3 regions of the Aurantimonas sp. A2-1-M11 genome follow, and region 1 is predicted to be linked to each of the others. Evidence: predicted binding sites of a transcription regulator. Region 1 holds the regulator's gene; each other region holds the start of a gene.

Evidence for each region. The regulator LexA, encoded in region 1, represses DNA repair genes until DNA is damaged. The targets are predictions, from matches to a motif close to TGTTCNNNNTGTGTTCNG.
Region 2: a site for LexA is predicted at 4,002-4,019, ahead of dinB (DNA polymerase IV). Genes of this name have one in related genera too.
Region 3: a site for LexA is predicted at 3,470-3,487, ahead of VQ042_RS11295 (DNA recombination protein RmuC). Genes of this name have one in related genera too.

Annotation. Positions count from the first base shown of each region.
Region 1 is NZ_JAZHLI010000003.1:84,962-90,283, reverse strand. It holds gene VQ042_RS02260 (ComEC/Rec2 family competence protein) at 1-1,392, shown strand, start outside; gene lexA (transcriptional repressor LexA) at 1,489-2,208, opposite strand; gene VQ042_RS02250 (molybdopterin molybdotransferase MoeA) at 2,252-3,496, opposite strand; gene moaC (cyclic pyranopterin monophosphate synthase MoaC) at 3,493-3,993, opposite strand; gene trpC (indole-3-glycerol phosphate synthase TrpC) at 3,990-4,805, opposite strand; gene trpD (anthranilate phosphoribosyltransferase) at 4,802-5,322, opposite strand, start outside.
Region 2 is NZ_JAZHLI010000016.1:38,967-44,288, forward strand. It holds gene VQ042_RS09645 (methyl-accepting chemotaxis protein) at 1-846, opposite strand, end outside; gene VQ042_RS09650 (hypothetical protein) at 742-1,005, shown strand; gene VQ042_RS09655 (mechanosensitive ion channel family protein) at 1,237-2,625, shown strand; gene dinB (DNA polymerase IV) at 2,697-3,779, opposite strand; gene VQ042_RS09665 (TonB-dependent siderophore receptor) at 4,215-5,322, shown strand, end outside.
Region 3 is NZ_JAZHLI010000020.1:64,565-69,886, forward strand. It holds gene dapE (succinyl-diaminopimelate desuccinylase) at 1-482, shown strand, start outside; gene VQ042_RS11275 (hypothetical protein) at 442-1,080, shown strand; gene truA (tRNA pseudouridine(38-40) synthase TruA) at 1,087-1,866, opposite strand; gene fmt (methionyl-tRNA formyltransferase) at 1,866-2,819, opposite strand; gene def (peptide deformylase) at 2,838-3,353, opposite strand; gene VQ042_RS11295 (DNA recombination protein RmuC) at 3,521-4,702, shown strand; gene VQ042_RS11300 (serine protease) at 4,896-5,322, shown strand, end outside.

The DNA.
Region 1 (5,322 bases):
CGCGTGCCGGCCAAGAAGATCGCCGCTGTCGCCGCGCTGATTGTCGCGACAGTCTATCTCGGGGTCTCCGGCGCCAACGTCGCCACGCAGCGCTCCTTCATCATGCTGGCGATCATGCTGGGGGCCGTCCTCCTCGACCGGCCCGCCCTGACGCTCCGCAATGTCTCGATCGCTGCCATCGTCGTGATTCTCATCGCCCCGCACGCGGTGATGACCGCCAGCTTCCAGATGAGCTTCGCCGCAACCGTCGCCCTGATCGGCGGTTATGCGGCCCTATCGCAATGGCGGGCGGCGCGCGGTCGCGGCCGTGAGGTGGATCCGGGCCTGGGCGGAAAGATCCTCGTCGCGGTCGCGGTCGCGGCGATCGCGGCCACGTCACTCTTTGCCGGCACGGCGACGGCGCCCTATGCCGGCTATCATTTCCACAGGCTGGCAGTCTTCGGATTCGTCGCCAATCTCCTGACCATGCCGCTGTTCAGCCTGTGGATCATGCCGCTGGCCCTGGTGGGGACACTGCTGGTTCCCTTCGGTCTCGATGCCCTGCCGTTTCAGGCGATGGGCGCGGGCATCTGGCTTGTGCTGGAGATCGCGCGCAACGTCTATGCCGTGCTGCCGGACCAGGCGATCGGGCGGATGACCGCGCTGGGGCTGATCCCGCTGACGGCCGCAATCCTGACGGCGTCCTGTCTCGCCAGCCAGTTGCGCTGGTTTGCGGTGCCGCTGGCGGTTGTCGGCCTGCTCGCGACCCCCGTCAGGACCGCGCCACCGGAGCTTTTGCTCTTCGAGGACGGCAAGGAGGTCGCGACGTTGGACGAAAACGGCGCGCTCGCCTTCCTGAGGGCACGCCCCAGCGCCTTCGTCGCCGACCAATGGGAGCGGGCTTTCGAGGCCCGCGCGCCGCGGGCTGCCTCGGCCGACCGGCAGCGCCCGACGGTTCCGGCCGATTGCGCAGCTGAATATTGCCGTTTTGCGACCCGCAGCGGATTGTGGGTGATCTGGACGGAGGATTACGCCCGGACGGGTGACGCCTGCGACGAAGGGGATGTGGCGATCGTCTCGCGGGCGATCCGCCTTAGTGCATGTCGTTCGGGCGCCATTCTGGTGACGCTGCGCACCCTGCGGCACAGTGGCTCGCTGGCCATCAGCCGGGATGCGGCGACCGGCCGACCCGTGGTCGTGCAGGCCATCGAGGATCCGCCGACGCGGTGGAAAGCCCATCGCCTGGCGCCCTGGCCCGAATACTGGCGCAAGCCGGCCGCACCGGATGCCGAGCCGCCAGCAGCGCAAGCTCCGCCGCGGCGGGAGGCGCCGGGCACCGCCGCGAACATGCAGACGCCGCCCGCCGGACCGGCCCCGAATCCGGACGCCGCTCGCGCGGCAGATGCCGAATAACGGCCGGTCGAAAGTCCGCGTCAGGCGCTTCGACGCGCACCTGACCGAAAACGCTGAACCGGGCCTTTGCGAACAGCACCTGCCGGCGAAGCCCGATCAGTAGCGACGGATGAGCCCGACCAGCTTGCCCTGCACCTTGACGCGGTCGGGCCCGAAGATCCGCGTCTCGTAGGCGGGATTCGCCGCTTCCAGCGCGATCGTGTCACCGCGCCGGCGAAACCGCTTCAGCGTCGCTTCCTCGTCGTCGACCAGTGCGACCACGATCTCGCCCGGCGTTGCGGTCTCACCGCGGCGGATGACCACCGTGTCGCCGTCGAGAATGCCGGCCTCGATCATTGAGTCGCCCTTCACCTCGAGGGCGTAATGCTCGCCGCTGCCCAGCATGTCCGGCGGCACGACGATGGAATGGGTGTTGTGCTGGATGGCCGAGATCGGCACGCCGGCGGCGATACGGCCCATGACGGGGATCGACGTCGATGCGGCTGCCCTGGCCGGTTGCGCCTGGGTGGCCGCCGCGGGGCGGCCCGTATCGCGGCTGCCTTCGATGACGCTCGGCTTGAAGCCGGTGCGTCCGACCGGAGCCGGGCGGTTGCCCTGGATCGATTCCGGCAGTTTCAGGATCTCGAGCGCCCGGGCCCGGTTGGGCAGGCGGCGGATGAAGCCCCGCTCCTCGAGCGCGGTGATCAGGCGATGGATGCCGGATTTGGACCGCAGGTCCAGCGCATCCTTCATTTCGTCGAAGGACGGGGGCACGCCGGTCTCGCGCACCCGATCGTTCACGAACACCAGAAGATCGTGCTGTTTGCGCGTCAGCATCCGGGCGACTCCTCAAAACAAAACCTGAACAAACCTATCTGTTCTAGTTGTGTTCTGCAAGTGGCTCCAGCGCCGTCAGGGGGACATAGTCGCACGGATCGCCGATTTGCGCGGGTGCCGCGCCGACGGGGCGAACCAGCAGGGCATCGGCGGCGGCATAGATCGACAACAACGACGAATCCTGCCGCGGCAGCGGCACGATCCGGGGCGGGCCAGCGTCGTCCGGCTTGATCCGGGCGCGAACGAAATCCGTGCGGTCGCCGTTTTCCGGCATCGGCGCAGCGAGGATCCCCCGGCGTCGGAGGGGCCTGTCCGGGCGGCCCGCGAGGCGACGGACCAGTGGCGCAAGGAACAGCGTCGCCGCGACCATCGAGGAAGCGGGATTTCCGGGCAGGCCGACGACGCGCATGTCGCCGAGCCTGCCAGCCATCAAGGGCTTGCCGGGGCGCATCGCCACCTTCCAGAAATCCAGCGAGACGCCGCGGGCGGCGAAGACCTTGCCGACGAGGTCGTGGTCGCCGACCGAGGCGCCGCCGATGGTGACGAAGATGTCGGCGCCGTCGGCCAGCGCCTTGGCCAGCTGCGCGTCGATGGCCGATTCCCGGTCGGGCGAGATCCCGCAATTGAGCGGCACGCCGCCGGCCTCGCGCACGAGCGCGGCCACGCCGAAGGTGTTGGACGCGACGATTTGCGAGGGGCCGATGGCTTCGCCGGGCAAGACGAGTTCGTCGCCTGTGGCCAGGATCGCCACTTTCGGCCGGGCGCGGACGCAGAGGTCCGGATGGCCGCCGCTGGCCGCCAGGGCGATCGCGCCGGGTGTCAGCACCGTGCCGGCGGACAGGAGCGGCGTGCCTTCGGCAAAGTCTATCCCGGCAGGACGGATGTGCTGGCCGACGACGACCGGCGTCGTGGCGGTGACGGTGCCGCTCTCGCGGTCGGCATTTTCCTGGATGAGGATGGCATCGGCGCCCGGTGGAACCGGCGCGCCGGTGGAGATGCGGATGGTTTCGCCAGGTTGCAGCGTGCCGTCATAGGCATGGCCGGCGGCCGCTTCGCCGACGAGGCGCAGTGGCCGGAAAGGGGCTCCGTTCCCGCCGATATCGGCGGCGCGGACCGCATAGCCGTCCATGGCCGATGCGTCGAAGCCGGGCTGGGTGCGCAGCGAGCCGGTGTCGGCGGCCAGGATGCGTCCCGACGCGTCGCGCAGGGGCAATGTCTCGGTGTGCACCAGGGGCAGGGCGTCCTCGACGAGGAGACGATAGGCCTCCTCGACGGGGATCAGGCTCATGAGGATGCGCCCGCGGACCAGTCGCCGGAGCGGCCGCCGGATTTGGCCAAGAGGCGGATGCCGCTGATCGTCATCGATCGATCGACGGCCTTGGCCATGTCGTAGATGGTGAGACAGGCGACCGAGACGGCCGTCAGTGCTTCCATCTCGACGCCCGTCTTGCCGCCAACGCGCGCCGTGGCCGTCACCCTGAGGCCGGGCAGCGCCGGTTCGGCAACGATCTCGACGCCGATCTTCTCGAGCATCAGCGGATGGCACAGCGGGATCAGCTCATGGGTCTTCTTGGCGGCCATGATGCCGGCGACACGAGCAATGCCGATGACGTCGCCCTTCTTGGCTTCGCCTGCCAGGATCAGTTCGAGAGTCGCCGGCTGCATCATCACGAGGCCCTCGGCCTCGGCGACGCGCACGGTCTGCTGCTTGTCGCCGACATCGACCATCGACGCGGCACCGGTCGAGTCGAGATGCGTCAGGGCGGCATCGCGGGATTCGCTCATGCCGGCACCGGCGCAGCAGGTGACCCGCCCAGGAGGGCGCGGGTGGCCGCCTCGACATCGTCCTGGCGCATCAGGCTTTCGCCGACGAGGAAGGTGCGGATGCCGTGGCCCGCGAGGCGCAGGCAGTCGTCATGGGTGAAGATACCGCTTTCGCCGACGAGGATGCGATCGTCCGGGACCAGCGCGGCGAGCCGCTCGGAGGTTTCCAGCGAGGTCTCGAAGGTGCGCAGGTTCCGGTTGTTGATGCCCAGCAGCGGCGTGGCAAGGGCGAGGGCCCGCTCGGTCTCGGCCTCGTCATGGACCTCGACCAGGACGTCCATGCCGTAGGCCATGGCCGCCGCTTCCAGATCACGGGCCAGCGCGTCGTCCACCGCCGCCATGATGATCAGGATCGCATCGGCGCCCCAGGCGCGGGCCTCGGCCACCTGATACGTATCATAGAGAAAATCCTTGCGCAGCGCCGGCAGCTTCGTCGCCGCGCGGGCCGTCGTGAGGAAGGCCGGATCGCCCAGGAACGACGGTTTGTCGGTCAGAACGCTGAGACAGGCGGCACCGCCGCGCTCATAGGCGGCGGCGAGCGCCGGCGGGTCGAAATCGGCGCGGATCAGCCCCTTGGATGGGCTCGCCTTCTTCACCTCGGCGATCAGGGCCAGGCCGGAGCCGCGATGGCGCGCCGTTATCGCGGCAGTGAAGCCGCGCGGCGGCTCGACGGCAGCGAACTGCGCTTCGAGATCGGCCTGCGAGACGCGCTGCTTGGCGGCGGTGATCTCGTCGCGCTTGTAGGCCTCGATCCGCTGCAGGATGTCGCTCATTTCGTCTCCGCGGCAATCATCTGGGTGACGGCGGCCAGTCGTTCCAGGGCCGCGCGGGCACGGCCGCTGTCGATGGCATCGGCGGACTTGACGATTCCGTCGCGCAGGTCGCCCGCATGGCCGGACATGACCAGCGCGCCGGCGGCATTCAGCAGTACGATCTCGCGATAGGCATTGTCGGCGCCGTCGAGCACGGCCCGCAGCGCTGCGGCGTTGGTGGCCGCGTCGCCGCCCTTGATGTCGGCCAGCGGCCAGCGGCGCAGGCCCACATCCTCCGGCTCGATGGCGAACTGGCGGATCTCGCCATTTTCCAGCGCCGCCACTTCGGTGGTGCCGCAGACGGTCATCTCGTCCAGCCCGTCGCCATGGACCAGCCATGCGGATTCGGTGCCCAGTGCCCGCAGCGTCTCGGCCATCGGCACGAGCCAGTCGCGCGAGAACGAGCCGAGCAGCAGCTTGCGGACGCATGCCGGGTTGGACATCGGTCCGAGCAGGTTGAAGATCGTGCGGGTACCGA
Region 2 (5,322 bases), on a different contig from region 1:
TGCCAGGAGGTTGGTCTGGAAGGCGATTTCGTCGATCACCGAGATGATCGAGTTGATCTTCTCGGACGACTGCTCGATCTGGCCCATGGCGGTGACCGCCTTGCCGACGATCTCGCCGCCCTTCCGGGCCTTTTCGCGGGCCCCCGAGGCGACGAGCTGCGCCTTGCCGGCGCCCTCGGCGGTCTCGTTGACGGCCTGGGTCACCTCGCCCAGCGCCGCGACGGTCTGCTCCAGGCTCGCCGCCTGCTGCTCGGTGCGGTGGGCCAGGTCGTTGGACGCCGTGTTGATCTCGCCGAGACCTGTGCGGATCGAGCCGATGGAGGTCGCCACCTCGCCGATCGCCGTCTCCAGCTGCCCGACGGCGCTGTTGTAGTCGTCCGCCATGGCCCCGAAATCACCGGGAAGCCGGCTGTCGACCCGGCTCCGCAGGTCGCCGTCCTGCAGGCGCTTGAACGCTTCCGCGAACGCCTTCAAGGCGGCCTTCTGCTGCGTTTCGACCTCGGCCTTGGCCTGTTCGACGGCCTTCCGCTCAGCTTCCAGCGTCTCCAGATAGACCGATATGGCGTAATCCATGTCCAGAAGGGCGGCCTTCGTGACCACCGCGATCTCCCGGGACAGGCGCTCGGATCCCTTGCGTGAGAACCGTGACGGCCACCGCTTCTCGACGATCTGGCCGATCAGACTCTCCAGGATCAGCGCATAGCCACCGATGTACCAGCGCGGCTCCAGGCCGAGGCGGGCATGGACTTTTCCGACGGTGGAGACGGCCTGGACATAGGTTTCGTCGAACTTGCCCTGGGCGATGGTGTCCCAGTGACGCTCCTGACGCTGCTTGGCCGAGGCGATCTGGAAACCGTCGACTATCGTTCAGGCGAGAAGGAAAAAGGACGGGCACCTGACGCTTTGCGAGACGACAAATTCGTTCACTTCTATGATCTTCTGCGATCGATTGGCTGCCCGGCTCCTTCGTTGGGTATTGCGGTCAGTCCAGCGGCCGGATGTTAGGGAAGCGTAAACCACGACGCCGTCGTCGTGTTACAGTTTCAAGAGGCGATCACAGCGACCGCGTCGCAGTTCATGGCGGATGCGATCCCGGGTCCCGCGCTGCGCACGATGCGCGTCGCGGCTTGATTGCTCAGGAGAATTCCCGTTGATGGAACCCTTCCCAGGCAGGGTGTTCCGGCAAGGACCAGGGGCCCAATGGTGACGTCAATAATCGGCTGGAGCGGAGCGACGATGTCCCGGCGCGGATGGGCGGCCCTGGTTGCCCTCTTTCTCCTCTTGTCCACGCCCGCGATGTCCCAGGTCGCCGACGAGCCCGAAATGGCCGCACCCGAGACGGCGGTGGCGGTCGAGCCGGTGGTGGGCGACGAGGCGATCCGCAGGCGGATCGACCGGATCCTCGAGGCGACCGGCTGGTATCGCGGCGTGGAGGTCGCGGTCGACGAGGGTGTCGTGTTCCTCGACGGGATCGCCGGCTCGCAGGAGGAGCGGACTTGGGCGCGCGATCTGTCGGCCCGGACCGAGGGCGTGGTCGCCGTCGTCAACCGGATCGAGGTGCGCGAGGCCGTCAGTTGGGACCTCACGCCCGCCCTCTCGGAGGCCGAGGGCCTCGCCCGCAGGATCGCCGTCGCCCTGCCGCTGATCGCTCTCGCATTGCTGATCCTGCCGGTCGCCTGGTGGCTGTCGAGCGCGATCGCCTCGCTGATGCGCCGGGTGCTCGCGCCCCGTCTCGAGCATGACTTCCTGCGCGACGTCATCGCACGGGCCATCGCGATTCCCGTTCTCCTGGTGGGTGTCTATCTGGTGCTGCAGGTCGCCGGGCTGACCGGCCTCGCGGTCTCGCTCCTCGGTGGCGCTGGCGTGATCGGCATCGTCCTGGGGTTCGCGTTCCGCGACATTGCCGAGAACTTCCTCGCAAGCCTCATCCTCAGCGTCCGCAGGCCGTTCCGGCAGGGCGACCTGATCGGCGTGACCGGCTACGAAGGCGTGGTGCAGACGATGAACACCCGCTCGACCATTCTGCTGACGATCGACGGCAACCACGTCCAGATCCCCAACGCCACGGTGTTCAAGAACACCATCGTGAACTACACCGCCGCCGCCGCGCGTCGGGTGACCGCGGAGGTCGGCATCGGCTACGACGCCTCGATCGGCGAGGCGCAGAACCTCATCGCGGGTGTCCTGCGCCGCCACGACGCCATCCTGGACGAGCCGCCGCCGATGGTCCTGGTCGACGCGCTGGGAGCGTCAACCGTGAACCTGAAGGCGCATTTCTGGATCGACGGGCGCACCGTGTCACCGCACAAGGTGCGGTCCTCGGCGCTGCGGCTCATCAAGCGGGTGCTCGTCGAAAACGGCATCTCGATGCCGGACGAGGCGCGCGAGATCATCTTCCCGCAGGGTGTGCCGCTCGTGCATCCGGACCAGGTGCAGCCGGATTCGGACACCGGACAGGCCGCGACCACCGCATCGGACGTGCCTGCCGCGACGGCGGCGGAGCCGGATGCCGAGGCAACATCTGCCGAAGGCGGCCTCGGCAACGAGATCGCGGAACTGCCGCGAGACGTCTCCGACGCGGACATTCCGGAAGCGGCGGCCGGAAACCTGTTGTCGGCCAGGTAGCGGCGACGCCGGTCATGTCAGATCGGCACCGGCCGGGTGCCATATCGCCGAGCGGTTTCCTCAAGGGCCGATCACAAGGGCAGGATGAACTGTCTTGGCTCTTCGCTGCCGGTCTCCGGGCCGGCGAGCGAGGACAGCGAGACGCCGAGGAGGCGCACGCCCTTGTCGAATGGCAACGCCGAGCCGAGGAGGGCGATGGCGACGCGTTCGAGCTCGCCGCGCGAGGTGACGGGCTGGAGCGACGACCGGCTGCGGGTGATCTGCCGGAAATCGGCAAACTTGACCTTCAGCGTGACCGTGCGGCCCCGGATGCCGCTGGTCTCACAATAGCGCCAGACCTTGTCAAGGATCGGCTGGAGCGCGGCGCGCATCTCCTCGAACACGAAGAGATCGGCGCCGAAGGTGTTCTCCGCGCCCACCGATTTGCGGATGCGGTTGGCGCGCACGGGGCGCTCGTCGACGCCGCGCGAGATGAAATAGTAATAGGGCCCGGCCTTGCCGAACTGCTCCTGCAGGAAGGGCAGGGATCGCTCTCGAAGGTCGCGCCCGGTGTGGATGCCGAACCGCTGCATCTTGGCCGCGGTCGCAGGGCCGACGCCATGGAAACGGCCGACCGGAAGATCCTCCACGAAGCGCGGGCCCATGGCCGGGGTGACCACGAAGAGGCCATCGGGTTTGCGGTGGTCGGAGGCGAGCTTGGCAAGGAACTTGTTGTAGGACACGCCGGCCGAAGCGGTCAGTCCGGTCACCTCCCGGATGCGCTGGCGGATCCGTTCCGCGATCAGCGTCGCGGAGGGAATGTCTAGGCGGTTCTCGGTGACGTCGAGATAGGCCTCGTCCAGCGACAAGGGCTCGATGATCGGCGTGTGCTCGGCGAAGATCGCCCGGATCTCGGCTGATATCGCCTTGTAGACCTCGAAGCGCGGCTTGACGAAGACGAGGTCGGGGCAGCGACGCCGCGCGGTGACCGAGGGCATGGCCGAGCGGACGCCGAAGACCCGGGCCTCGTAGCTGGCCGCGGCGACGACGCCGCGCTCGCGCGAGCCGCCGACGGCCACGGGCCTGCCGCGCAGCGACGGGTCGTCGCGCTGCTCCACCGAGGCGTAGAAGGCATCCATGTCGATATGGATGATCTTGCGCTGGCGCGCGGGCATGTGCTGCTGAGCCTCGACCGCGTGACCGTCGGGAGGCTGCAGGGTGCCTTTCCCTGGCGCGGCCGCGGCCTGCTGGCTCACTTCGTCCATCCGATCGCCGTCGCCGCCATGTTCCATGCGCACCAGCCGGGGTCCTGGTATCCAGCCCGCGGGGCGGACGCGTGACGCCGTCTGGCGGCGTTCTCTTCAGGGCGCTGCCGATGCGAGAGGCTCGCGCCACGGTCTTCGACGCTTGTTCTAATCCGCGGTCGCCTGTTCCACCAGACGTCCCGGTGGAATCGTCGGGTATCGCCGGTCTTCGCGAAGGGGGAAGCACGACCTGCCCAATCAATCCGACGCGGGCGCGGCTCCTGACCTGGTGTGCCCGACCATATAACTTGACTCCCATATTCATATTACATAATCCCGCTCTCGAATCTGGAGCAAGGGGTTGTGATGAGCGGGATTTACGGTGACGGGCGCATGGTCGGCGGCCCGGCGGGAGCCATTTGCCTCCTGTCGTGGCTGCTGCTGGTCCAGGGTGCGCAAGCGCAGGAAAATGATGTCGTCGCGCTCGATGCCGTCGTTGTCGCCGGCGAAACGGTCGGCACGGATGCCGGTTCACCCGCAGGTAACGGGGCGGCTGCCTCAGAGGTCGAAGACGGATATGTCGCGACCCGAGCCTCGACCGCGGTCAAGGGCGTGGCTTCGCGGCTCGAGACGCCGCAGAATGTCTCGGTGGTCGGTGAGGGACAGCTTCAGGACCAGGGCGTGCACACGGTCGATGAAGCGACACGCTATTCCTCGGGCATCCGGTCGCAGCAATTCGGTGCCAACAACCGGGTGGACTGGTTCACCATTCGCGGTTTTGCCGCTGAACAGGACGGTCTCTTCCTCGACGGCCTGTCGCTGTTCTCCACCGCCTTCGCCAGCTGGCGTATCGATCCAGCCGTGCTCGACCGCGTCGAGATCCTCAAGGGCCCGGCCTCGGTCCTCTACGGCGGCACGTCGCCGGGCGGGCTCGTCAACCTCGTCTCCAAGAAGCCTGTGATCGAGCCGCTATTCTCGCTGACGGCCGGTATCAACGACGACGGCCAAGCTTATTCGGCCATCGACATGGGCGGCAGGCTGACCGAGGACGGCTCGCTCTCCTATCGCTGGAACTCGGTAATTCTTGACGGCGACACCTATGCCGATATCGCCGAGGAGTTCAAAGGCGTCGTCGCGCCGTCCCTGACCTGGGCGCCGGACGCGGACACGACGCTGACGGTGCTCGGCTACTACCAGTCTGAGGATTCCAACAATCTGCCGGGCTTCCTGCCCTATGAGGGCACGGTCCGCCCGGCTTCCTTCGGCCGCATTGACCGGGAACTCTTCACCAGCGATCCGTCGGTCGACGAGTATTCCCGCGACCAGGCGATGATCGGCTACGAGTTCGAGCACCGGTTCAACGAGGCCTTCACGGTTCGCCAGAACCTGCGCTACGCCCATACGGAATCAACCTACGACTACGTCTATCCCTTCGGCTACGCGGACGATTTGTCGGGCCTGAACGGCTTGGCCG
Region 3 (5,322 bases), on a different contig from region 1:
ACCTGGAGATCACATCGATCGACACCGGCAATGCCTCGGTGAACGTCATCCCGGCGCGCGCGCGCCTGTTCTTCAATGTCCGGTTCAGCGACCTCTGGACGCCGGACAGCCTGAAGGCGGAACTGGCCCGGCGCATCCGCGAGGCCGCCGCCTCGCAGCGCTTCCGCAAGGGCCGCGACGCGGCCGAGGTCGCGATCGCCTGGCGCGAGCGGCCGTCGGAATCCTTCCTGACGCAGGACGACGCATTGACGCAGGCGCTGTCGGGTGCCGTGGAGGCGGTCACCGGCCGACGGCCGGAACTCTCGACCTCGGGCGGCACGTCCGACGCCCGCTTCATCAAGGACTATTGCCCCGTTGTGGAATTCGGGCTTGTCGGAAAGACCATGCACATGTCCAATGAAAGGGTGCCAGTCGCCGATCTCGAGACGCTGACGAGGATCTATGAAACCTTCATCGCCCGCTGGTTTGCCGCCCACGCCTGATCTGGTGCCGAGTGTCGACCACGTCCTGAGCTTCTTTTCCGGCGCTGCCCTCCTGATGGCCGGGCGGGCCGAGGGGCTGAAACGTCTCGACCTGTCGGCCGACGGGTTCTGGCAGTCCTTTTCGGCCATGATCGTCGCGCTGCCGCCGATCGCGCTGTCCTGGCTCGAATTCGAGATTTCGGCGCCGCTGACCGGCACCGCGGCCGGCCGCGGCATGGTCGCGGTCTACGGCGCCCATGCGCTGGCCGATTTTCTCGCCTGGACGCTGCCGATCCTGATCCTGATGATGGTCGCCAAGCGCGTCGGATATTCCCGCAAGATCGTGCCGCTGGTCGTCGCGACCAATTGGGGCGGGGCGCTGCTCGCCTGGGTCTTTGCGCCCTACTGGCTGCTGATGCTCGCCTTCGGCCCCGGCAGCGCCCTATCGGCGCTCGGCGCGCTGGTGACCATCGCCTCCATCGCGCTGACCGTGCGGCTGATCTTCATGGCCACCGGCAAGGACCTGGCCGGCGCGGCGATCATCACCATCGGCATGATCGTCATCTCGCTGATCAGCTATGGCGCAGTAATGGACCTGACGGGCATCCGGCTGATCTGACCGCGCTCAGCCGGGATAGGGCGGTAGGGTGCGCTTGGGCGCGGTGCCGTACTCGATCCGGGTCAGGTACAGCCCGTCCGGCGGCGCCACGGGACCGCAGCGCTTGCGGTCGCGCGCCTCCAGCGCCGCCACCAGATCCGCCTCGCTCCAGCGACCTTCGCCGACCAGCTTCAGCGATCCCGCAAAGGACCGGATCTGATTGTGCAGGAAGGATTGGGCCATGGCGTGGATGTGGATCTCCTCGTCCGGACCGCGGACCACATCCAGCTGCTCCAGCGTGCGGATGGGGTTTTTTGCCTGGCAATGGGCAGAGCGGAAGGTGTCGAAATCGTGGGTGCCGACCAGACGCCGGGCCGCAGCGTGCATGGCGTCGACATCCAGGGGCTTGGACACCCACCAGACCCGCCCGGCAAGCAGCGCGGGCGGCGCCCGCCGGTTGAAGATGCGATAGAGGTAGTGGCGCTTGCGGGCCGAAAAGCGCGCATCGAAATCGTCCGGGACCCGCTCGACACCGAGGATGGCGGTGGGGGCGTCGCGCAGATGGGCATTGAGCGCGTCGCGCACCACGTCCGGCTCCCAGTCGCGCTGCAGATCGAGATGGGCGACCTGCCCGCTGGCATGGACGCCGGCATCGGTGCGCCCGGCGCCGAACAGGGTCGCCGCCTCGCCGCTGAACCCTTCGACGGCGGTCTCGATCACTTCCTGCACCGACAGGTCGGTTTTCTGCCGCTGCCAGCCGCAATAGGGCGCGCCGTCATATTCGATGGTCAGCTTGTACCGGGGCATCAGGCCGGCCCGGCGTGGCCGCCCGCCGCAACCGGCGTTCCCTTGAGAAGGTCTTCGGCCTGCATGCGGCGCCCGCCGGCACGCTGCAATTCCAAGATCCGGATCGCGCCGGACCCGCAGGCGATCAGCAGCCGGTCGTCGAGGATCGTGCCGGGCGCGCCTTGGCCCGGCTCGGCCGCCGCGCGCAGAAACTTCACGCGTTCGGGCGCCTCGCCGAAGCGCATCATGGTCCAGGCGCCGGGAAACGGGGAGAAGGCGTTGATCTTGCGGGCAATGGCCGGCGCGTCGCCGGACAGGTCGAGGGTCGCTTCGGCCTTGTCGATCTTGGCGGCGTAGACCGGCTGGCGGCCGGTGCGGGCCGCAAGTGCGTCCTGGTCCTCGAAAATAAGCGTGCCGGCCTCGAGCCGCTCCAGCGCCTCGACCATCAGCTGGGCGCAGATCTCTGCGAGCCGGTCGTGCAGGTCGGCGGCGGTGTCGGTCGCGGCGATGGGCGTTTCGGCGGTCAGCGCCACCGGGCCGGTGTCGAGGCCGGCCTCCATCCGCATCACCATCATGCCGGTCGCCGGATCACCGGCCTCGATGGCGCGCTGGATCGGTGCGGCGCCCCGCCAGCGCGGCAGCAGCGAGCCGTGACCATTGAGGCAGCCGAGGCGTGGCGCGTCCAGCACCGGCTGGGGCAGAAGCAGGCCGTAGGCGACCACCACCGCGACGTCGCTACCGAGTTCGGCGAAGGCGTCGCGCTCCGCCGGGTCCTTGAAGTTGACCGGCGTGCGCACGGGCAGTCCGAGCCGCTCGCCCTCGACCTGGACGGGCGAGGGCGTCAGCGTCAGGCCGCGCCGGCCGGCCTTGCGCGGCGGCTGGGTATAGACGGCCGCGATGTCGTGCCCGGCCGCCGCGAGGGCGGCCAGGGTCGGCACCGAAAAGGCCGGCGTTCCCATGAAGACGACGCGCATGGTCTTCCTCCGCTGCCCTCAGGCGGTGGCCCTGCGGGCGGCCTTGGTGAACTTCTTCACCACCATGTCGCGCTTTAGCTTGGAGATGTGGTCGATGAACAGGATGCCGTTCAGGTGGTCCAGTTCGTGCTGCACGCAGGTCGCCAGGATGCCGTCGGCGGTCTCCTCGTGCAGCTTCCCGTCGAGCCCGAGATAGCGCACCGTGACCTCCGCCGGGCGTTCGACCTCGGCGTAGTAGTCGGGGATCGACAGGCAGCCTTCCTCGTAGGTGCTGAGCGTGTCGGACGTGCCCAGGATCTCCGGGTTGAGGAAGATCCGCGGCGCGCGCTCCTCGTCTTCCTTGGAGATGTCGATCACCATCATGCGGAGCGGTTCGCCGACCTGGATCGCGGCGAGGCCGATGCCGGGGGCATCGTACATCGTCTCCAGCATGTCGTCGGCGAGACGCCGCACCTGGTCGTCGACCGTCGCGACGGGCTGGGAGGTCTGGCGCAGGACCGGGTCCGGCAGGATGATGAGGGGCTTGATCGTCATGGCGTTCAGGTAATCGCTGGCACGAAGCCGGTCAATCGGGGATGGTGGCTCCCCGGCGGCTTTCAGCGCGGCCCGGCCCGATGCCGCCGCGTCGCAAGGCGAGGCCATCTGGGCTATGTTCGCGGTTTGGTCCCGATTCGTTAAGGACTGTTCGCTAGAGCTCGGTCATGGACAGCGCAGCCTTCGCCGCCGCATTCTCGGCTCCCGTCACGATGCTGGGCGGACACCCAGTGACGCTCGCCGAGCTGCTGCTCGCCGGCCTGGCGGCCGTCTTCTTCGTCCTGTGGCGCAGGGCCAGCCGGGCCGCGCGGCAGGCGAACGACTACGCCGACCGCAGCGAGGGCGAAGCGTCGGAACGCCTGGATGCGGTGTTGCGCTCCCAGGCCGAGATCACCGGCCGCATGCAGACCATGGCGGAAATCATCGGATCGCGGCAGGCCGACCTGACCCGCACCCTCGCCGAACGTCTCGACGGATTGTCCACCCGCGTGGGCCAGTCGATCCGCGACACCAGCACCGCCACCAGCGCCTCGCTCTCGGCCCTGTCGGAACGGCTGGCGGTCATCGACCGGGCGCAGGGCGAGATCCGCGGGCTCGCCGGCGAAGTCGTGCGGCTGCAGGACATCCTCTCCAACAAGCAGACCCGCGGCGCCTTCGGCGAAGGACGCATGCAGGCGATCGTCGCCGATGCGCTGCCGTCGGCCGCCTATTCCTTCCAGGCGACGCTGTCGAACGGCAAGCGGCCGGACTGCCTGATCCGCATGCCGAACGGCGCGCCGTCGCTGGCGATCGATGCGAAATTTCCGCTGGAGGCGTTTGCCACCCTGCGCGAGGCGGAGAGCGACGAGGCGCGCAGCTTTGCCGCCAGCCGGATGCGCCGCGACATGGACGTGCATGTGCGCGCCATCGCCGACAAATATCTGATTCCGGGCGAGACTCAGGACACCGCCTTCCTGTTCGTCCCGTCCGAGGCGGTCTTTGCGGAACTGCACGAGCGCTTCGAGGATATCGTCCAGAAGGCGTATCGCGCGCGGGTGGTGATCGTGTCGCCGTCATTGCTGCTCCTGTCGATCCAGGTGGTGCAGGCGATTCTCAAGGATGCGCGCATGCGGGCCGAGGCCGGGCGCATCCAGAAGGAGGTGCGGCTCCTGGGCGAGGATCTGGTCCGGCTCGACGCGCGGGTGTCGGCGCTGCGCACGCATTTCGGTCAGGCCGGTCGGGACATCGACCAGATTCTGGTCTCGACCGACAAGCTGATGCGCCGCGGCGAGCGCATCGAGACGGCCGAACTGGGCGATGACGGAGCGGAGCCCGGGCCCATGGCGCAGACAGTGCCGGGGGCCGGCTGACCTGACATGGCAGGCGACAAGAACAGACCTGTCCTTTACTGGCGGACGAACCGTCAGTATCAGGAAAAATTGCATTCGCAACCATATTAAGAAAAAGTAAAGGACTTACGGATCGATTCCGCGCATCCTACGTTTCTTAACTGTCACCGGTTGAGCGATGGGGGATGACATGCGGCGCGCGGCGCGGGTTTTGATGACGGTTCTGGCTCTGGGCACTGCGCCCATGGCGACGCCGTCGATTGGCGCGCAGGGTTCCGAGCTCGCCGTCGCCTACAACGCTCAGACCGATCTCGATTTCCGCAAGGGCCTGCAGATCCGGCTTGCCTGGACCGGCGACTATTTCGGTGCATTCGATGGCCAGATCGCAGCGTCGTCCCTGCGTGCCATCCGCGACTTCCAGGCCCGGCACGGCATGGTCGCGGACGGCGTCATCGACGAGGCGATGCTGCAGCTCCTGATCCGGAAATCCGACGGCGCCGAGACGGCTGCGGGTATGACGCTGGTCGACGATGCGATGACTGGCCAGCGCGTTCCGCTGCCGCTGAGACTCGTTCAGGATCTGGGCCCGACCGACGTGGGGCACCTGTGGCGTGCCGCAGACAATTCGGTCGAGATCGAGA